One region of the Burkholderia sp. Bp8998 genome, then DNA from elsewhere that is predicted to be linked to it. Evidence: predicted binding sites of a transcription regulator. Region 1 holds the regulator's gene; the other holds the start of a gene.
The links. Region 1 encodes LexA, which represses DNA repair genes until DNA is damaged. Its sites were predicted from a motif close to ACTGTATNNNNATACAGT; they were not measured.

Region 1 (10,607 bases):
TCCTGCATCACCATGCGCACGCCGAGCGCCTCGGCCTGCGTGCGGCTCGCCGGCGCATAGGCCTGGCCGCCGAGCTGCATCGTGCCGGTCGTCGGGTCGACGAGCCCGCCGATGATCTTCGACAGCGTGCTCTTTCCGGCGCCGTTCTCGCCCGTCAGCGCGAGCGCCTCACCCGGCGCGAGCGCCAGCGTGACGTCGGCGAGTACCGGTTCGACATAGGTCTTGCCCACGCCGGAGACGGACAGCACGGGAACGGCTGAACGGGAGGGTTGGAAGGTCGGTTCCATCGCGATCCTGGTTGCGGCCGCGCGCACGCGGCGCGCGGGTATGACGCTCACAAGTGCATGCACTGGCCGTGATCGCGCTCACTCCGTATAACGGCCACCGGCCCGGATTCTTGAGCGCGGCGGCCGTGACGGGGTGGCGTTACTTCGTCACGAGATCCACGGGCGTCTCGACCACGCCGGACATGTCGGCCTGCTTGCGATGCTCGGCGATCGCCTTGAGCGCCGTGTCGATGCCGAATACCGCCTGCTTCGCCGCGTACTGGTCGGCGGTCGCGAGCACGCGGCCGTCCTTCAGCATCGGCTTGATCGCGTTGATGTTGTCGTAGCCGACCACGAACACCTTGCCCTGCTTGCCCGCCGCCCGCACGGCCGACACGGCGCCGATCGCCATGTTGTCGTTGCCGCACAGCAGCGCCCGCAGGCTCGGGTATTCATTCAGCATCGCGGACGCGACCGCATTGCCCTTGTCGATCTCCCATTCGCCCGACTGCACCGACACGACCTTCATCCCGCCCGCCTTCATCGCATCCTGGAAGCCGGCCGTGCGCTGCTGCGCATTGGTCGTCGTCGACACGCCTTCGAGGATGCCGACCTGGTCGCCCGCCTTCAGCCGCTTCGCGAGGTAGTCGCCGATCTTGCGCGCGCCCTTGCGGTTGTCGGGGCCGACGAACGGCACGTTCAGGTTCTTCGACTTCAGCACGTCCGGGTCGAGCCGATTGTCGATGTTCACGACGACGATGCCCGCGTCGACCGCCTTCTTCACGACCGGCACGAGCGCCTTCGAATCAGCCGGCGCGAGCACGATCGCATCGACCTTCGATACGATCATCTGCTCGACGATGCGAATCTGGTTCGCGGTGTCGGTCTCGTCCTTGATACCATTCGTGATCAGGTCGAACTGGCTGGCGTTGTGCTTCTGGTATTCCTTCGCGCCGTTTTCCATCGTCAGGAAGAACTCGTTGGCGAGCGACTTCATCACGAGCGCGACCTTCGGCTTGGCCGTGGATTGCGCGTGGACGGCCGGTGCGGCAGCGACCGCGACGACGGCAAGCGCGGCGGTCAGGAAGCGACGGCGAAAGAGGACATTCATACACATCTCCTGGCGGCTGGCCCGACGGGCCGGATTATTGTTTGACTGTTGTTTTAATGCGAGCAAACGTTTGCGCTACACTACCCGGACATTGGCCATCGATGCTGCTTGTCGGTACCACGGGATGGAAGCGAGGCAGACGGCCGACTGCCTGGCGCGTGCTGTCGTCGACGCGCCCTCGCCGACGGGACGCCGGCGAAGTGCAGCTATGCTGTACCGTTTCGGTTCGACGCGCAACCCGTCTGATCAATATTTAAGGGTTTATTCGGAGCGCGCGGTTGCACGTGCCGATTGCCGCGCGTGACACCGGCCACGCGCCAGCGCCAGCTCAGTTTGCCGACCGGCGCCCCGGCGCGTTAAGTCATACAGATGGCGCGTTCGACGAGGTCGAACCGAGCATTCGCATGCGCCGTCTTGTTTTTCTGTTGCCCGGCGAATGCATGACGGGCGCCGCTCGCGGCAACCCGGATTGTCAGCGACGACGTCGATCGAAGGATCGAAAGTTCGAAGAGCCGGCACGCCACGACATGGCGCACACAAAACCGGCGTCATGACGGCCCCATGCAACGCGTCCGGCGGGCGCTTGCCGCGCCGCCGGCACATCGCCCGGCCGTCAGACCGCTTCGCGCAGCAGTCCGGCGATTTCCGCTTCGGTGAGGTGCGGCGCGAACATCTCGATCAGCCGGTACGCATACGCGCGCAGGAACGCGCCCTTGCGCAACCCGACGCGCGTCGTGCTCGCCTCGAACAGGTGCTGCGTGTCGAGGGCGACGAGCCCGGTATCGCGCTGCGGATCGAAGGCCATCGCCGCGACGACGCCGATCCCCATCCCGAGCTCGACGTAGGTCTTGATCACGTCCGCGTCGATCGCGGTCAGCACCACGTCGGGCACGGCGCCGGCCTGCGTGAATGCCTGGTCGATGTGCGAGCGGCCCGTGAAGTCCTGGTCGTACGTGATGATCGGATACTCGGCGATCTCGTCGAGCGTCAGGTTCTCGCGGCCGACGAGCGGATGCCCCTTCGGCACGACGACCGTGTGGTGCCACGAATAGCACGGGAACGTGACGATGTCCGGATAGCGATCGAGCGCCTCGGTCGAGATGCCGAGGTCGGCTTCGCCGTTCAGGATCATCTGCGCGATCTGCTGCGGGCTGCCCTGGCGCAGCGCGAGATGCACCTTCGGGAACACGTCGGTGAACTGGCGGATCACCTTCGGCAGCGCATAGCGCGCCTGCGTGTGCGTCGTCGCGACGACGAGGTGGCCGCTGTCCTGGTCCGCGAACTGGCGTGCGACGCGGCGCAGGTTTTCGGCGTCGAGCAGCATCCGCTCGATCAGCTGGTGCACGGCCTTGCCGGGCTCCGTGAGCCCCGTGAGCCGCTTGCCGCGGCGGATGAAGATGTCGACACCCAGTTCATCCTCGAGATCCTTGATCTGCTTCGACACGCCCGACTGCGACGTGTACAGCACGTTCGCGACTTCCGTCAGGTTCATGTTCTGGCGCACGGCTTCGCGCACGAAGCGCAATTGCTGAAAATTCATGGGTATGCCTCTTAGGCTGTCGTTGTTCGAATGTCGATCCGGAGCGGTAGCCGCCCTCTTCTCTTTGCCGGGTTCAGGCGTCAGTGTGCGGGAAATACGCGCACCGCGCGCGGCACGGCCGTCGCGCCATCGCCGACCTGCAGCGCGAGCGCACGCCATGCGTCGCGATCGAGTTCCGCTTCGAGTGCGCCGCCGGTACGCGCCTCGAGTTCGACCCGCACCGAGCCGCCGAGCGGGATCACGCGGCGCACGTCGACCGCGATGCCGTCGCGATGGCCGTCGCCGCACGGCCACAGCTGCAGGTCGTGCGGCCGCACGTACGCGTTCGCGGGGCCCGCGAAATCGGCGTCGACCGCGATCGGCGCAGCCGCCCCCTCGGCGACGAAGCCGCGCCCGACGACCGTGCCCGGCAGCCGGTTCGCCGCGCCGAGGAACTCGTAGACGAACGCGCTCTGCGGATGATCGTAGACGTCCTGCGGGCTGCCGACCTGCTCCACGTGACCGCGGTTCAGCACGACGATCCGGTCGGCCACTTCCAGCGCCTCCTCCTGGTCGTGCGTGACGAAGATCGTCGAGATGTGCAGGTCGTCGTGCAGGCGCCGCAGCCAGCCGCGCAGCTCCTTGCGCACCTTCGCGTCGAGCGCGCCGAACGGCTCGTCGAGCAGCAGCACCTTCGGCTCGACCGCGAGCGCGCGGGCCAGCGCGATCCGCTGGCGCTGGCCGCCCGACAGCTCGGACGGGTAGCGCTGCGCGAGCCAGTCGAGCTGCACGAGCTTCAGCAGCTCGTGCACCTTGTCGCGGATCACGGCTTCCGACGGCCGCTCGCGGCGCGGCTTCACGCGCAACCCGAACGCGACGTTCTCGAACACGGTCATATGGCGGAACAGCGCGTAATGCTGGAACACGAAGCCGACCTGGCGATCGCGCGCGCCGACCGACGCGACGTCGAGCCCCTGCAGCACGACCTGTCCGGCGTCCGCGTGCTCGAGGCCCGCGATCACGCGCAGCAGCGTGGTCTTGCCGCAGCCGGACGGCCCGAGCAGCGCGACGAGCTCGCCCGGCGGGAAGTCGAGCGACACGTTGTCGAGGGCGGTGAAATCGCCGAAGCGCTTCTGAAGGTGACGGACGGTGATACCCATTCTGGTTGCCTCTTTACGATTTCGACGAAATGGCGGCGACGGGGCCGGCATGAGCGGGAACGTCATCGCGTGCGCCGGCCAGTTCGGCGGCGAGGTGACGCTCGGCGAGCAGCTTCAGCGCGAGCGTGACGAGCGCGAGCAGCGCCAGCACCGACGCCACCGCGAACGCCGCCGCGAAGTTGTATTCGTTGTACAGGATCTCGACGTGCAGCGGCATCGTGTCGGTCACGCCGCGGATGTGGCCGGACACGACCGACACCGCACCGAATTCGCCCATCGCACGCGCATTGCACAGGATCACGCCGTACAGCAGGCCCCACCTCACGTTCGGCAGCGTCACGCGCCGGAAGATCTGCCAGCCCGATGCGCCCAGCACGCGCGCGGCCTCTTCCTCGTCGGTGCCCTGCGCCTGCATCAGCGGGATCAGTTCGCGCGCGACGAACGGGAACGTGACGAAGATCGTCGCGAGCACGATGCCCGGCACCGCGAAGATGATCTGCACGTCGTGGTCCTGCAGCCACGGACCGAGCCAGCCCTGCGCGCCGAACAGCAGCACGTAGACGAGACCCGAGATCACCGGCGACACGGAGAACGGCAGGTCGATCAGCGTGGTCAGCAACGCCTTGCCGCGGAATTCGAATTTCGCGATCGCCCACGATGCGCACACGCCGAACACGAGGTTCAGCGGCACCGCGATCACGGCGACGGTCAGTGTCAGCTTGATCGCCGACCATGCGTCGGGATCGGCGAGCGACTCGAGATAGAAGCCGACGCCCTTGCGCAGCGCCTCGAAGAACACCGCGGCGAGCGGCACGACGAGGAAGAACGCGAGGAACGCCAGCGCAACGCCGATCAGCAACCAGCGCACGGCGCGCGGCTCGCTGACGGGGTCGAGCTGTTTCGCGGCGCGCGCGCGCGCGGCGGACGGGTTGTTCGGCACGGCACTGGACTCCTGGCTCATTGCTGGCCTCCTGCCGCGGCGACAACGGTGACAGTCGCGGGCGCCGGGCCGCTCGCGCCCTTGCTCGTCCTGCGCTGCAGATACCACTGCAGCGTGTTGATGAACAGCAGCATCAGGAACGACACGACCAGCATCACGACGGCCAGCGCGGTCGCACCCGCGTAGTCGTATTGCTCCAGCTTCGTGATGATCAGCAGCGACGTGATCTCGGACTTCATCGGCACGTTGCCGGCAATGAAGATCACCGACCCGTACTCGCCGAGCGCGCGCGCGAACGCCAGCGCGAAGCCGGTGAGCAGCGCCGGCAGCACGGCCGGCAGCACGACGCGGCGGAACGTCAGCCAGCGCGTTGCGCCGAGGCACGCGGCGGCCTCTTCCTGCTCGCGCTCGAAATCCTCGAGCACCGGCTGCACGGTGCGCACGACGAACGGCAGCCCGATGAAGGTCAGCGCCACCAGTACGCCGGCCGGCGTGAACGCGATCTTGATGCCGAACGGCGCGAGATACTGGCCGACCCAGCCGTTGGTTGCATAGACGGCCGCGAGCGAGATGCCGGCGACCGACGTCGGCAGCGCGAACGGCAGGTCGACGATCGCGTCCACGAGGCGCTTGAACGGAAACGTATAACGCACCAGCACCCACGCGACGAGAAAGCCGAACACGGCGTTGATCAATGCACCGCCGAGCGCGGCGGAGAACGTCAGCCGGTACGACGCGAGTACGCGCGGCGACGCGACGGCGGTGACGAACTGGTCCCACGACAGCGTCGCGGTCTTCAGGAACGTGGCGGCGAGCGGGATCAGCACCACGAGGCTCAAATAGGCCACCGTGATGCCGAGCGTCACGCCGAAACCGGGCAGCGCGCTCGGCTTGCGAAAGGTGTACGTCGTCATCGGATGCTCTTGCTGGGTCGTTGCTGCTCACGGGTCCGACGCAAACGCGGGCGCGAGGTGTCGCGCCGGCGGGCAATCGGGGATGCGGCGCGCTGTCGTGGCGCGCCGCTGTCGTTATGGGTTGCTGCCTGGCCTTACTGCGGCTTGTAGATCGAGTCGAACACACCGCCGTCCGCGAAATGCGTCTTCTGCGCATTCGTCCAGCCGCCGAACGTGTCGTCGACCGTGTACAGCTTCAGCTTCGGGAACTGCTTCGTCAGGTTCGCCGGCACGTTCTTCGAACGCGGACGGTAGTAGTTGCGCGCCGCGATCTCCTGGCCCTGCGGGCTATACAGGAAATTCAGGTAGGCCTCGGCCAGCTTGCGCGTGCCCTTCTTGTCGACCACCTTGTCGACCACGGCCACGGGCGGCTCGGCCAGGATGCTCACCGACGGCACGACGATCTCGAACTTGTCGGTACCGAATTCCTTGACCGACAGGAACGCCTCGTTCTCCCACGCGATCAGCACGTCGCCGATCCCGCGCTGCACGAAGCTCGTCGTCGCACCGCGCGCGCCCGAGTCGAGCACGCCCGCATTCTTGTAGAGCTTCGTCACGAATTCCTTCGCGGTCTGCTCGTTGCCACCCGGCTTGTGGACCGCGTACGCCCATGCGGCCAGGTAGTTCCAGCGCGCACCGCCCGACGTCTTCGGGTTCGGCGTGACGATCGAGATGCCCGGCTTCGTCAGGTCGTCCCAGTCCTTGATCCCTTTCGGGTTGCCCTTGCGCACCAGGAACACGATCGTCGACGTGTACGGCGACGCGTTGTCCGGCAGGCGCTTCTGCCAGTCCTTGTTGACGAGCCCCTTGTTGGCGAGCGCGTCGATGTCGTAGGCCAGCGCGAGCGTCACGACGTCGGCCTGCAGGCCGTCGAGCACCGAGCGCGCCTGCGCGCCCGAGCCGCCGTGCGACTGCTTGAAGTTGACCGTCTCGCCCGTCTTCGCCTTCCACTCCTTGCCGAATGCCTGGTTGAAGTCCTGGTACAGCTCGCGCGTCGGGTCGTAGGACACGTTCAGGAACGTCGTATCGGCCTGGGCATGTGTCGCGACGCCCAGCGCCGCCGCCGCGCCCAGCGCGAGTGTTGCGATCAGGCGGCCCACTCCGCCCGCCAGCCCCGTATTGCGCTTCGCCATCCTTGGTTCTCCAGTGTTGTCGGTATTGCGATGTCGGGCCAGTCTAACGAACGGGTTACATGATTAAAAATAATCGTTCTTCATTTTTTAATACTCAAAAGTGCTAACGCAGACGGGACGGACGGTTGCGGCAGACGAACCGGCGTCCGGACGTCGCGAAACCGCGTCGGAACCGGCGCGATCGCGTCGAACCTCAAGTAACGCTTGAAATTCGCGAAGTACTGTATAAAAATACAGCTCACTGTCTATCCATACAGTTCAGCCATGACCAAACTCACCGCCCGTCAGCAGCAAGTGTTCGACTTGATCCGCCGCGCGATCGAGCGCTCCGGTTTCCCGCCCACGCGCGCCGAGATCGCGGCAGAGCTGGGCTTCAGCTCGCCGAATGCGGCCGAGGAGCACCTCCGTGCGCTGGCGCGCAAGGGCGTGATCGAGCTGGCCGCCGGCGCGTCGCGCGGCATCCGCCTGCTCGGCATCGACGACGCACCGCACCAGTTCACGCTGCCGCACGCCGGCCTGATGCAACTGTCGCTGCCGCTCGTCGGCCGGGTGGCGGCCGGTAGCCCGATCCTCGCGCAGGAGCACATCTCGCAGCATTACGCGTGCGATCCCGCGCTGTTCACCAGCAAGCCCGACTACCTGTTGAAGGTGCGCGGCCTGTCGATGCGCGACGCCGGCATTCTCGACGGCGACCTCCTCGCCGTGCAGAAGCGCACGGAAGCGAAGGACGGCCAGATCATCGTCGCGCGGCTCGGCGACGACGTCACGGTCAAGCGCCTGATGCGCCGGCCCGGCGGCCTCGAGCTGATCGCCGAAAACCCGGATTACGAAAACATCTTCGTCAAGGCCGGCAGCGCGGAATTCGCGCTCGAAGGCATCGCCGTCGGGCTGATCCGCTCGGGCGAACTCTGACAATCGGTCTCGCTGAGGAGAACATCATGGAACGCCTTTCCCGTTTGCTGCCTTTCCGTCAATTCGGTCGCCTGCGTCACCTGCGCGGCCGCACGCCCTGCGCGCCGCTGTCCGCCGCGGCGCCCGTGGGGAACCAAGAAGTCGCAGTTGAACGGCAGGCGTCGCTGCTGCCGTCAGCGCTGCCCGCATTCGCGCGGGTCTCGCTGAACGCCGGCCTGAATCACGCGGAACCGGCGCGCCGTGCGCCCGTGCGCGTCTATCACGGCCGGTCGCGCCTGATCATGGTCGGGACGATCGATGCCGTGTGCCGGATGATCGATCGCTGCATCGCCGAGGAACGATCGGCCACGCACGGCGGTCTCTGATTGCGGAACCTGTCCGCACCGGAGGCATCGTGACCGGATCTTCGGGCCGCGCGTGGCGGCTCAAGCCCCTAGTGATCGTCGTGCTGGCCGTCGCCGTACTGGTGGCGATCGGCTATGCATACGCATCGCCGTACGTCGCGCTCGGTCGCCTGAAATCGGCGATCGATGCGCGCGATGCGCAATCGGTCAGCGAATATGTCGATTTTCCGTCGCTGCGCATCAGCCTGAAGCAGCAGGTCACGGAAGAGTTGATGCGCCGGATCGACGCTGTGAAGAAGGACAATCCGTTCGCGGTGATTGGCGCGCTGATCGGATCTGCGTTGATCGGCCCGCTTGTCGATGCCTACGCGACACCGGAAGGTGTGGCGGCGCTGATGAGCGGCATTCCCCCGCGCGGTAATCCGGGCGAACGGCCACCCGAATGGTCGGGCCCGCCGTCGGGTGGTGCGCCTGGCAACGCACCGGCCGCACCGCCGGTCAATCCGGCGGGCACCCCGGTACCGGGCAGCAATGCGTCCGTCTCGACCGCATCGGCGCCGGCCGCCGCACCCGCGCCGGTGCCGGCGCCGGCCAGCCCGACCGACGCGGGCCATCGGCAGCAAACGAGTGCCGGCTACCGGAATATCGATGAATTTGTCGTGACCTACCGGCGCAGTGCCGACGGCACGCGCTATGCGGCGATCTTCCACCGCTTCGGCCTGTTCTCGTGGAAGCTGTCCGCGATCGACCTGCACGCCTGAGGTTGCAATCGGGGTAGATGCCGCTGAGGCGGCACGGCGAGCAACCGGCGCGGATCGCAGGACAACCCGGCCGGTCGCGCGATCACTGCGTCACTTACCGCTCGCGGTGGCCGCCTCGCGTTCGCGCGCGATCTCGGCCTTTTGTTCTTCCGCCGACGAACACGCGACCAGAATGCTGCAGCTCACGCGATCGAGCAGTTGCGTGTTGCCCGACCCCATCCACCATCTCGACAATCCGCTGCGGCACCGATGACCGACGACGACGAGGTCGACCTTCAACTCCGTCGCGAGATTCGCGATTTCGTCGATCGGATAGCCGAACGCGAAATGGCCTTCCGCCTGAACGCCACGCTCGCGCAACCAGTTCACGCCTTCCTGCAGGATCTCGCGTGCGGTTTCCTCGAAGCGGCCGCACGCGACGTCGGTCAGCAGCCCTGCGCTTTGCGCGATGCTCGAGCGCATGTCGACGACCGACAGCAAATGCGTTTCCGCCTTCAGGTCGAGCGCGAGATTGGCACCGCACCGCAATGCCTTGCGTCCTTCGAGCGTGCCGTCGTAGCACAGCAGAATCTTGTTGTAGCTAGCCATGAAACCTCCCTGTCGCGACTACGTACCCTATGCACTCATCATGGTGCGCCGCAATTCAGGACGCAAGGGATGGAAAACGCTGATTCGCCGCGCGGGGCGCGTCGGCGATGATGCGGTGCACGATCCGTGTGCGCATGCACCGTGCCGTGCGGGCATGCCCGGAAGAGACGCCGCCGATGCACTAGAATGGCCCGTTCGTGCCCTCGACTGCGTTTGCCGCGGTCATGCCCATGTGACACGCATTCGCCCGAACCGTTCGCCGGCCGGCATGCCGATCCGGCCAGCCGCGAAACGCGTCCGCGCCCGCTCACAACGACAACCTGCCCATGTCCGTTGCACCGATCGATTTCCGGAACGTCGAAAAGCGCTATGGCGACAAGCTCGTCGTCAACGACCTGTCCTTCCACGTGCAGGCCGGTGAATGCTACGGCCTGCTTGGGCCGAACGGCGCCGGCAAGACCACGACGCTGAAGATGCTGCTCGGCCTCGTGTATCCCGACGCCGGCACCATTTCGCTGTGCGGCGAACCGGTTCCGTCGCGCGCGCGGCATGCGCGCCAGCGCGTCGGCGTCGTCCCGCAGTTCGACAACCTCGACCCCGACTTCACGGTCCGCGAAAACCTGCTCGTGTTCAGCCGCTATTTCGGAATGTCGGCGCAGGCTTCCCGGGCGCTCGTGCAGCCGTTGCTCGAATTTGCGAAGCTGGAAAACAAGGCCGATGCGAAGGTCGGCGAGCTGTCGGGCGGGATGAAGCGCCGTCTGACGCTCGCACGCGCACTCGTCAACGATCCCGACGTGCTGGTGCTCGACGAGCCGACGACGGGTCTCGATCCGCAGGCGCGGCACCTGATGTGGGAGCGGTTGCGTTCGCTGCTCGCGCGCGGCAAGACGATCCTGATCACCACGCACTTCATGGAGGAA
Region 2 (10,607 bases), on a different contig from region 1:
GCGTCGCCATGAAGAAGCCGACGCACATCAGTGCGAACGCGAAGACGCGCTGCTTCGTCGGTTGCGACGCGGGGTCGCCGGAAAACGCGGTGGTCATCGTCGGCTCCCGTTCAGTTTGCGTGGTCGGTATGCACGATCACGACCGCGGAGAGACCCGGGCGCAGCACGTGCTCGATGCCCGGCTGCGGATCGAGCTGCACGCGCACCGGCACGCGCTGCACGATCTTCGTGAAGTTGCCGGTCGCGTTTTCGGGCGGCAGCACGCTGAAGGTTGCGCCGGTCGCGGGCGCCAGGCTGTCGACGCGGCCATGCAGGCGCGTGCTCGACGCATCGAGCGCGACGTCGACGCGATCGCCCGCATGCATCTTGCGCAGCTGGTCCTCCTTGAAGTTCGCGTCGATCCACAGCCCCGACGCGGGTACGACCGTCAGCAGCGGCACGCCGACGTTTGCGAGCATCCCGACGCGGCCCGTGCGGTTGCCGACGTAACCGTCGACCGGCGAGCGGATCGTCGTGTACTCGACGTTGAGCGCCGCGACGCGTTGCGCGGCAAGTGCCGTGTTCACGCGGGCCCGCGCATCGGCGAGCTGCGCGCCGAGCACGTCGAGCTGCCGCTTCGATGCAAGCAAAGCAGCGTCGCTGCGCGCGACGGCCGCATCCGCCTTCGAATAGTCGGCGTCCGCGCGTTCGACGATCTGGTTCGACACCGCATCGGATTTCACGAGCTCGCGGTAGCGCACGCGGTCGGACGACGCACGCGTGAGTTCGGCCGACGATGCATTCCGGTCCGCCGCATGCTGGCCGATCACCGCGTATTGAAGTTGCTGCTTCGCTTCGAGTTCGGCCACCGCGGAGCGCGCGCTGTCGACTTCGGCACTCGCCTGCGCGAGCTTCGCGTCGTAGTCGCGCGCATCGAGCTGCACGAGCACGTCGCCGGCCTTCACGGGTTGGTTGTCGGTCACGAGAATCCTGTCGACGAAACCGTTCACCTTCGGCGCGAGCACCGTGACGTCGCCGCCGACATACGCATCGTCGGTGCTTTCCTGGAAGCGCAGCACGAACAGCCAGTCGAGCGCCGCGGCCGCGACCGCGACGACCACGGCGGCCACCGCGATCCGCATCCACGGCACGCGGCGCTGCTTTGCCGGCCGGTCGATTGTGGCTGCCTCGCGGGAGGCAGCGGCTTGGGTCGTTTCCATCGATTCACCTATGTATATGCACTATTTGAAACGACCGACGATGCGTCGCCGATCGGGGAACCTAGCGTTCCGGCAGGTCGTGCGTGATCCGGAACAATTCGTCTCTGAGGCGGGCCGCCCGGGCCGGCCCGAACCGCTGCTCGAACGCTTCCTGGGCGGCGAGCCAGTGCACATGCGCGTCGGCGACCTTCGTTTCGCCGTGCGCGGTCAGCGCGAACGTCTGGCGGCGGCAACGCGCCTCGATCCGGCCGGTGACCAGGGCCGCACCGACCAGCGGCTTGAGCGCGCGCAACAGCGCCGTGCGCTCGATCACCAGCACCGTCGACAGCGTCGCCATGGTCAGGCCTGGGTGCTCCCGCAGCAGCGCGAGGATGCTGTACTGCGACGGCGTGACGCCCGCGCGCGACAGGTAGCGCTCATAGAACTGCGAGATTCGCCGGGCGGCTTGCCGGACCGCGAAGCAATCGTCATCGGTAAGCGTGGTCTTGTGCATGTGCACATGTTAGGCGGCAGGGCGGCCTGAAGCGAGGGGCGGGGCAGGATCAGATTGGTGTCGCGGCTGTACCAATCGGCGGCCGAACGGCGCGTTTTCGCGCCGGATCAGGCCGCGGCCGGAACAATCCGGCCTTCGCGGTCGCAGTACGCGGCCGTGTAGTCGATGAACGCCTTGACCTTCGCGGGCAGCAGTGCGCGGTTTGCGTAGGCGAGCTTGATTTCCACGAACGCGTCGACGAGGTCGGCGCCTTCGAGCAGCTGCACGAGCGTGCCTGACGCGAGTTCGGTTTCGACGAGCGTTCTCGGCACGACGCCGATGCCGAAGTCGTGCATCACCATTTCGCGGTTGAAGACGGGGCTGTTCGACGAGATGTCGAAGCTCAGCGGCACGGTCAGCGTGTCGCCGTCGACGCGGAACGACAGAGCGGGCCGGCGCAGCGACGGCGACATCGGCACGAACGCATGACCGGCGAGTTCGGCCGGTGTCTCGGGACGCGGATGCGTACGCAGATACGCGGGCGTCGCGACGATCACCACCGGAATGCGTTCGACGAGCCGCACGACGGTCGTCTCGCTCGTCAGCATGTACGGCACGACGATGCCGATGTCATAGCCTTCGCCAACGAGATCGACCGGGCGCTCGGTCAGCGTGACGTCGAGGCGCACCTGCGGATGCGCGGCCTTGAAGCCTGCGATCAGCGGCACGAGCCGGTTCAGCGCGGCTGTCGTGTGCGCAACGAGGCGCAGCAGTCCCTCGGGCTCGCGCGTATGCGACTGTGCCTGCGCTTCCAGCGCATCGAGTTCGTCGAGCACGGCCGCGCAGCGTTCGTAGATGCGCTCGGCGGTTTCGGTCAGCGAGACCTGGCGGGTGGTCCGGTGCAGCAGGCGGCTGCCGAAGCGCGCCTCCAGATCCGCGACCGCCCGCGACACGACCGGCCGCGCGAGGCCGTGCATGTCGGCGGCGCGCGTGAAGCTGCGCGTTTCCACCACCGATCGGAAGATCCGCAGCTTGTCGATGTAGTCCATGTTCGTCTCCTCGAGGCGATGGCGAGGCGCCCGATGCACACGGCCGGCCCGGCCATGTTACGGCGGAGTGTACATTGACTTTATGCATATGCACATATAAATTGCCGGTCATGAACGATATCCCGATGACCCAAGCCTGCAATTGCCTCGCGCTGCGTCAGGCGGCGCGCTTCGTCACGCAACTCTACGAGCGGCATCTGGCCCCGGTCGGCGTCACGCCCGCGCAGTTCTCGATCATGGCGAACCTGTCGCACCGGCCCGGCCTGGTGATGAGCGAGCTTGCCGATCGGCTGGTGATGGATCGCACGACGCTGTTGCGCGCACTGAAGCCGCTGCAGCGCGACGGATTCGTCGCCGCGGCCGCGTCCGAGCATGACGCGCGCGCGCATGCGCTCAGCCTGACGAAGCTCGGCGAGCGGACCTACGCGCAGGCGAAAGTCGAGTGGCAGGCCGCGCAGGACGAGTTCGAGACGCAGTTCGGCCGCGGCCGGGCCAAGGCGCTGCGCGACGAACTGTTCAGCCTGACGGCGCAGCGATAGGGGCAACGCGCGGTAGTATGACAAAAGCGATCCGGATCCACCGGACGAGACACGAGGAGCACCCCCCATGCTGCAGTTGAGCGAGCGCGACGACGCGATGTTGCGCGGCGCATTCGGCGACGGCGTCGCGCGCGCGATGCGGATCGTCGCGCGAACCGCCGAGGTCATGTCGGCGCCGCACCTGATCGACATCACGTCCGCGCATATCGACGGCTGTCTTTACCACGGCCAGACCAGCCTCGACTTCGTCGAGTATTTCGTCGACACCGGCGCGCGGGTCGCGGTGCCGACCACCCTGAACGTCGGGTCGCTCGACCTGATCCATCCCGAGCTGTATCACGGTGATCGCACGATCCAGCGCGATGCGCAACGCCTGATGGATGCGCACCTGCAGCTCGGCTGCGAATCGAGCTTCACGTGCGCGCCGTATCAGCTGAAGCATCGTCCGCGCGTCGGCGAGCAGATCGCATGGGCCGAATCCAATGCGATCGTGTTCGCCAATTCGGTGCTTGGTGCGCGCACCAGCCGCTACGGCGACTTTCTCGACCTGGCCGCCGCGATCACCGGGCGTGCGCCGTATGCGGGGCTGCATGTCGAATCGAATCGCGCGGCGCGGATCGTGTTCAACGCACCGGATTTCGGCCACCGTCCGTCGCGCGACATCCATTTCGCGGCGCTCGGTTTGCTGATCGGCAGGATCGCCGGCGCGACCGTGCCGGCGATCGTCGGACTGCCCGCGGACACCACCGAAGACGAACTCAAGGCGCTCGGCGCGGCCGCCGCATCGAGCGGGGCGGTCGCGCTGTTCCATGCGGTGGGCGTCACGCCCGAGGCGCCGACGCTCGACGCCGCGTTGCACGGGCAGGCGGCGCAGCGAACGGTCGACGTCGCGATGGCCGATCTCGACGCGATCCGCCGCACGCTGAATCATGGTGCGGACGGCGATGCGCTCGTCGCGGTCGCGCTCGGCACGCCGCATTTCTCGCTGGCCGAATTCCGCACGCTCGACGCGCTGCTCGATCGGTTCGACGGCAAGCCGAAGTGCGATTTCTACGTGAATACGAGCCGCTTCATCCTGTGGGAGCTGGGTGAGCTCGGGCTTGCCGGCAAGTTCGACGCGCGCGGCATCCAGATCGTCGTCGACACCTGCACGTACATCACGCCGGTGATGAAGCAGTTGTCGGGTCTGGTGATGACCAACTCGGGGAAGTGGGCGTCGTATGCGCCCGCGAACATCGGTGTCACGGTGGCGTACGGCAGCATGCGCGAGTGCGTGCGCTCCGCGTTCGAAGGAAAGGTGCGATTCGATGACTGACGCAACGATCGGGAATCTGACGGGCGACACGCTCGTGCCGGGCAGCGCATGCGCAACGACGATCGTGCTCGACAAGCCGCTCAGCTTCTGGGGCGGCTACGACTCGGGCGCGGGGCGGATCGTCGATCGCGGGCATCCGCAGGCGGGCGCGAGCCTGGCCGGCCGGATCATGGTGATGCCGCATGCGAAGGGCTCGAGTTCGAGCAGCAGCGTGCTCGCGGAAGCGGTGCGCAACGGCACCGGGCCGGTCGGGATCGTGCTGAAGGAGCGCGACCTGATCGTCTCGATCGGTGCGATCGTCGCCGCCGAACTGTATGCGATCGCGGTGCCGGTGGTGTGCGTGACGGACGACGTGTATGACGCGATCGTCGCCGCGACCGGCGAGGTGCGGATCGAGGCGGGCGAGGGCGATGGCGGTGCGCGGATTGATATCGGCGGCTGACCTGCCGGCTTACTCTCGCGCTGTTGCCGCCGCCGCTTCCCGGTACGCACTCGGCGTCTGCCCGGCCCAGCGCCGGAACGCCCGCGTGAAATTCGCCGGGTCGGTGAATTGCAGCCGCTCGGCGATCGTCTTCAGGTCGAGGTCCGACGCGGCGAGCAACTGCTTCGCGTCGCGAAACCGCGCTTCGTCGAGCAGTTGCCGATATCTCGATCCGGCCTCCTCGAGCCGGCGCCGCAACGTGCGGGGCGACACGAGCAGCGCGTCGGCGAGCGCGTCCGGGCTCGAATAGTCGCCGGCCGTGCGCGCGAGTTCCGCGCGCACGCGCTCGACGAGATCGCCTTCGTCCTGACGCACCTGCGCATACTCGCGCTCGACTTGCACGAGCGCCTGCCGGTGCGCGACTTCGTCGGCGAGCGGCAGCGGCCAGTCGAGCACGTCGCGCGCGATCCACAGCGCATTCGCCGGGCAGCCGAATTCGACCGGCGGCAACGGGTCGCGATAGCGCGCGAAATAACCGGGCTCGGGCCACGTGAAGCGCAGCGCAATCGGCGGCGACGCGCGCCCGGACCACTGCGAGATGTTCTGCGCGAGCCCCGTCAGCACGAACTCGAACATCACGTGATGCTGCAGCACGGGGCTCGCCTGCACGCCGTGCAACTCGAGCGTCGCGCCGTGCTCGTCCTCCGCATAGGTCAGACGATATTGGCGATTGCGCATCCGGAAGTAGCGCTGCGTGACGACCAGCGCGTCGCGGATGTCCCGCGCGGTCAGCGTCGCGTAGCCGAGGAAGCCGTGCACGGTCGGCTTCAACAGCAGCCCGAACGCGAGCCCGATGCCCGGATCGCCGCCGATCTCGATCGCGTTGAGCACCAGCCGGCCCCATTGCGACGGCGCGACGCGCGCGTCCGGTTCGGCCAACACCGCATCGCGCAGCCCGGTGCCCGCGCGCACGGCGGCAAGATCGACGCCGCGCGCGGCCAGCGCCTGCAGCAGCAGGCGCGTATAGGCGACCGGAATCGTCGGCCGGCGTAGCCCGAGGTGGTCCTTGCGTGACGTGGAGGTCATGTCGATTTGGCCGGAAATGACAAGCATTATGGCTGTTTGCCCCCTCACGTTCAAGGCGGCGCGCGGCCTACGATGGCATTCATCGCCTAACCGCAGAACGATCATGACGACGACCTTTCCCCACCTGCTCGCGCCGCTCGACCTCGGCTTCACCACGCTGAAGAATCGCGTGCTGATGGGCTCGATGCACACGGGCCTCGAGGACAGCCGCAAGACGCTGCCGCGCCTTGCCGACTATTTCGCCGAGCGTGCGCGCGGCGGCGTCGGCCTGATCGTGACCGGCGGCTTCGCGCCGAACGTGGCCGGCTGGACCAAGCCGTTCGGCGGCACGCTGATGACGTCGGCCGGCGCGCGGCGGCATCGCGTGATCACCGACGCCGTGCATGCGGACGACGGCAAGATCGCGCTGCAGATCCTGCATACCGGCCGCTACGGCTATCACCCGTTCGCGGTCGCGCCGTCGAAGATCAAGTCGCCGATCTCGCCGTTCGCGCCGCACGAACTCAGCGCGCGCGGCGTCGAGCGTCAGATCCGCGCGTTCGTCCGCTGCGCGCAGCTCGCGCGCGAGGCCGGTTACGACGGCGTCGAGATCATGGGCTCCGAGGGCTACCTGATCAACCAGTTCATCTCGATGCACACGAACAGGCGCACCGACCAGTGGGGCGGTTCGTACGAGAACCGGATCCGCCTGCCGATCGAGATCATCGAGCGCACGCGCGAAGCGGTCGGGCGCGATTTCATCCTGATCTATCGGCTGTCGATGCTCGACCTGATTCCCGACGGCAGCGACTGGAGCGAGACCGTGCAGCTCGCGAAGGCCGTCGAGCGCGCGGGTGCGACCATCATCAACACGGGGATCGGCTGGCACGAGGCGCGCATACCGACGATCGCGACGTCGGTGCCGCGCGGCGCGTTCGCATGGGTGACGAAGAAGATGAAGGGCGAGGTCGGCATCCCGCTCGTGACGACCAACCGGATCAACCGGCCCGAAGTGGCCGAGCAGATTCTCGCGGACGGATGCGCGGACATGGTGTCGATGGCGCGCCCGCTGCTCGCCGACGCCGAGTTCGTCGTCAAGGCCGCGCAGGGTCGCGCCGACGAGATCAACACCTGCATCGGCTGCAACCAGGCGTGTCTCGATCACGCGTTCAAGAACGAGATCGCTTCGTGCCTGCTGAACCCGCGCGCCTGCCATGAAACAGAGCTGACCTATGCGCGCGTGCCGCAGCCGAAGCGCATCGCGGTGGTCGGCGCGGGGCCGGCCGGGCTTGCGTGCTCGACCGTGCTCGCGCAGCGCGGGCACCACGTCGACCTGTTCGACGCGGCGTCGGAGATCGGCGGCCAGTTCAACATGGCGAAGCGGATTCCGGGCAAGGAGGAGTTCGACGAAGCGCTGCGTTACTTCGGCCGGCAGGTCGAGCTGACCGGTGTGAACCTGCACCTGAACCGTCGCGTCGACGCAAGCGACCTGATCGCGGGCGGCTACGACGAGATCGTGCTCGCGACCGGCGTGGCGCCGCGCGACCCGAAGATTCCCGGCCAGGACGGGCCGAACGTGCTCAGCTATATCGACGTGCTCGCCGGCAGGCGGCCGGTCGGCCGGCGTGTCGCGGTGGTCGGCGCCGGCGGCATCGGCTTCGATGTCGCCGAATATCTGGTGCAGGACGGCGAGTCGCCGACGCTCGATCTGGAAGAGTGGAAAGCGGAGTGGGGCGTGACCGATCCGGCCGTGACGCGTGGCGGCGTGACGCGCGCACAGGTCGCCGCGCCGGCGCGCGAAGTGACGCTGCTGCAGCGCAAGGCGGCGCCGCTCGGCAAGGGGCTCGGCAAGACGACCGGCTGGATTCACCGCGCGACGCTGAAGATGAAGCAGGTGAAGATGATCGGTGGCGTGAACTACGAACTCATCGATGTGCGCGGGCTGCACGTGTCGTACGGCGAACAGCGTACCGATCACGAACTGATCGAAGCCGACACGATCGTGCTGTGCACGGGGCAGGAACCGCAGCGCGCGCTGCTCGCGCCGCTGCAGGCGGCCGGACGCTCGGTGCACCTGATCGGCGGCGCGGACCTGGCGGCCGAACTCGATGCGAAGCGTGCAATCGATCAGGGCTCGCGGCTCGCGGCGCGGTTGTGACGGGCAGCCGTGTCGGCTTTCGACACGGCGTGCGTCGCGCGGCGGTGGCTTGCCTGCGCGACGAAGCCTGACTTTCGGGTCGATGATTCGGCATCCGGCGCACGCGGGCAGCGCGGAGCGGATGTGCAGCGTCGCCATGCAACGCGGCGACGCGATTCCGGCACAACGACATCCGCGAGCGGCCGGCGTACGTCAGGCCGCTTCGGCCCGCTCTTCCTCTTCCGCTTCCAGCATCGCCTTGACGATCAGGTAGACGGCCGGCAGGTCGTCGTCGTCGCGACGCCAGTCGACCAGCTCCTCGACGTCCGCGGCGACCAGCCGGCTGTCGCGCAGGCGGATGAACGCGTCGACGACCGTCGGATCGTTGCGGCTCAGGAAACCGGTATTCGAGAACGCGAGTTCCTCGACGTTCAGCAGCGCCTCCCAGCTCATCGTGCGCACCGCGGCCGGATGGGTGCGGCGTCGCAGGCCGAGCGCGCGTTGGGCAGGGCCGCCGACGACACGCTGCAGGTCGACGACCGCCCGCTGCGCGGCACGCTCGAAGTGGACGGGGTTGAAGCCGGGTTGCTCGGGATCGAATGCGGATGACTGGAACATGGTCGCCTCACAAAAGTCCGTCCGTCATGGGTGACGGAATTCGGGTCAAATGGTGCAAAAGCACTGTAAATATATACAGTGTTCGAGGCGGTTTCAAGTCCTGAATGCAGATGTGTTCGTCGACCCGGGTTCGAGGGGCGGAGCGATGGCGGCAGACGCATGCAACCGTGCCGTTTCCGCGAGCGACTCACACCGACGCGGCGATCGTCTCACGCAACCACCGATGCGCCGGGTCGCGATGCACGCGTTCGTGCCACAGCATCGACATTTCGTAGCCGGGGACCTCGACCGGCGTGTCGACCACGCGCAACGCGGGGGTACCGTGCACCAGCCGCTCGGGCAGCATCGCGACGAGGTCCGTGCTGGCGACGGCCGACATCACGAACAGGAAATGCGGAACGGACAGCACGACACGCCGCGCGGCACCCGCTTTCGCGAGCGCGTCGTCCGTCACGCCGAAGAAGCCGCCGCCGTCGGGCGACACGATCACGTGTTCCAGCGCGCCGAACTGCGCGAGCGTCGGGCGCCGCTTCAGTTTCGGATGACCGGCGCGGCCGACGAGCACGTATCGCTCGACGAACAGCGGCAGGCGCCGCATTCCTTCCGGCGAACCTTCGGTCGTGTGGAAGGCCAGGTCGATACCGTTGCGCTCCGCGTCCTGCTCGATGCGCGGCGGCACGAGCTCGACGACGGCAAGCCGCGTGGCGGGGGCGGCCGAACGCAGCGTGTTCAGTGCGGGCAGGACGATCGTCGATTCGCCGTAGTCGGTCGCGGCCACGCGCCAGGTATTCGTCGCGGTTGCCGGATCGAACGGCGTGGCCGTCAGCACCGCGCGCTCGACTGCCTCCAGCGCGTCCCGCAGCGGCTCGCGCAGCGTTTCCGCGCGCGCCGTCGGCCGCATCCCGCGCGGCCCCGGCAGCAGCAGCGGATCGCCGAACAGGTCGCGCAGTTTCTGCAGCTGCACGCTGACCGACGGCTGCGACATGTTCAGTTTTTCAGCCGCCCGCGTGACGTTGTGCTCGGCGAGCAGCACGTCGAGCGTGACCAGCAGGTTCAGATCCAGCCGTCTGAGATTGTTCATGGCTATACCTGTAATATCAGTAATTCATTTCCAATATACCTTCGGCGACGGCATCCTGCAGTCATTCAATCAACGGAGCAATCAACATGAACGTGCTGATCGTCTATGCCCATCCCGAGCCGCGCTCGCTGAACGGTGCGCTGCGGGACTTCGCGGTCGAGCATCTCGAAGCGTCAGGCCATGCCGTGCAGGTGACCGATCTATATGCGATGAACTGGAAGGCCGCATTCGATGCACATGACGTGATCGACCGTGCGCCCGACGCGCGCTTCGATCCCGCGCTCGATTCGAAGCGTGCGTTCGAGACGGGCACGCAGCGCGACGACATCGCGCGCGAACAGGCCAAGCTGAAGTGGGCCGACGCGGTGATCCTGCAGTTTCCGCTGTGGTGGTTCTCGATGCCGGCGATCATGAAGGGCTGGGTCGAGCGTGTGTATGCGTACGGCTTCGCGTACGGCGTCGGCGAGCATTCCGACCGGCATTGGGGCGACCGTTACGGCGAAGGCTCGCTCGCGGGCAAGCGCGCGATGGTGATCGTCACGACCGGCGGATGGGAGTCGCACTACAGCGCGCGCGGCATCAACGGGCCGATCGACGACGTGCTATTCCCGATCCAGCACGGGATCCTGTATTACCCGGGGTTCGACGTGCTGCCGCCGTTCGTGATCTACCGGACGGGGCGGATGAACGACGTGCGCTTCGACGAAACGC

Region 2: DIE06_RS01425 (DUF2471 family protein) is a predicted target of LexA. The motif match lies at 8,878-8,895, and genes of this name have one in related genera.

Annotation. Positions count from the first base shown of each region.
Region 1 is NZ_QTQF01000007.1:187,364-197,970, forward strand. It holds gene DIE06_RS10705 (sugar ABC transporter ATP-binding protein) at 1-287, opposite strand, end outside; gene DIE06_RS10710 (sugar ABC transporter substrate-binding protein) at 427-1,377, opposite strand; gene DIE06_RS10715 (CysB family HTH-type transcriptional regulator) at 1,991-2,917, opposite strand; gene DIE06_RS10720 (sulfate/molybdate ABC transporter ATP-binding protein) at 2,998-4,056, opposite strand; gene cysW (sulfate ABC transporter permease subunit CysW) at 4,070-5,017, opposite strand; gene cysT (sulfate ABC transporter permease subunit CysT) at 5,014-5,910, opposite strand; gene DIE06_RS10735 (sulfate ABC transporter substrate-binding protein) at 6,045-7,082, opposite strand; gene lexA (transcriptional repressor LexA) at 7,347-7,994, shown strand; gene DIE06_RS10745 (hypothetical protein) at 8,021-8,359, shown strand; gene DIE06_RS10750 (DUF2939 domain-containing protein) at 8,389-9,099, shown strand; gene DIE06_RS10755 (universal stress protein) at 9,190-9,687, opposite strand; gene nodI (nodulation factor ABC transporter ATP-binding protein NodI) at 10,014-10,607, shown strand, end outside.
Region 2 is NZ_QTQF01000001.1:309,024-319,630, forward strand. It holds gene DIE06_RS01380 (DHA2 family efflux MFS transporter permease subunit) at 1-97, opposite strand, end outside; gene DIE06_RS01385 (HlyD family secretion protein) at 111-1,199, opposite strand; gene DIE06_RS01390 (MarR family winged helix-turn-helix transcriptional regulator) at 1,261-1,692, opposite strand; gene DIE06_RS01395 (LysR family transcriptional regulator) at 1,800-2,720, opposite strand; gene DIE06_RS01400 (MarR family winged helix-turn-helix transcriptional regulator) at 2,831-3,259, shown strand; gene DIE06_RS01405 (aconitase X) at 3,327-4,574, shown strand; gene DIE06_RS01410 (aconitase X swivel domain-containing protein) at 4,567-5,016, shown strand; gene DIE06_RS01415 (AraC family transcriptional regulator) at 5,026-6,108, opposite strand; gene DIE06_RS01420 (NADPH-dependent 2,4-dienoyl-CoA reductase) at 6,185-8,218, shown strand; gene DIE06_RS01425 (DUF2471 family protein) at 8,411-8,815, opposite strand; gene DIE06_RS01430 (LysR family transcriptional regulator) at 9,003-9,896, opposite strand; gene DIE06_RS01435 (NAD(P)H-dependent oxidoreductase) at 9,983-10,607, shown strand, end outside.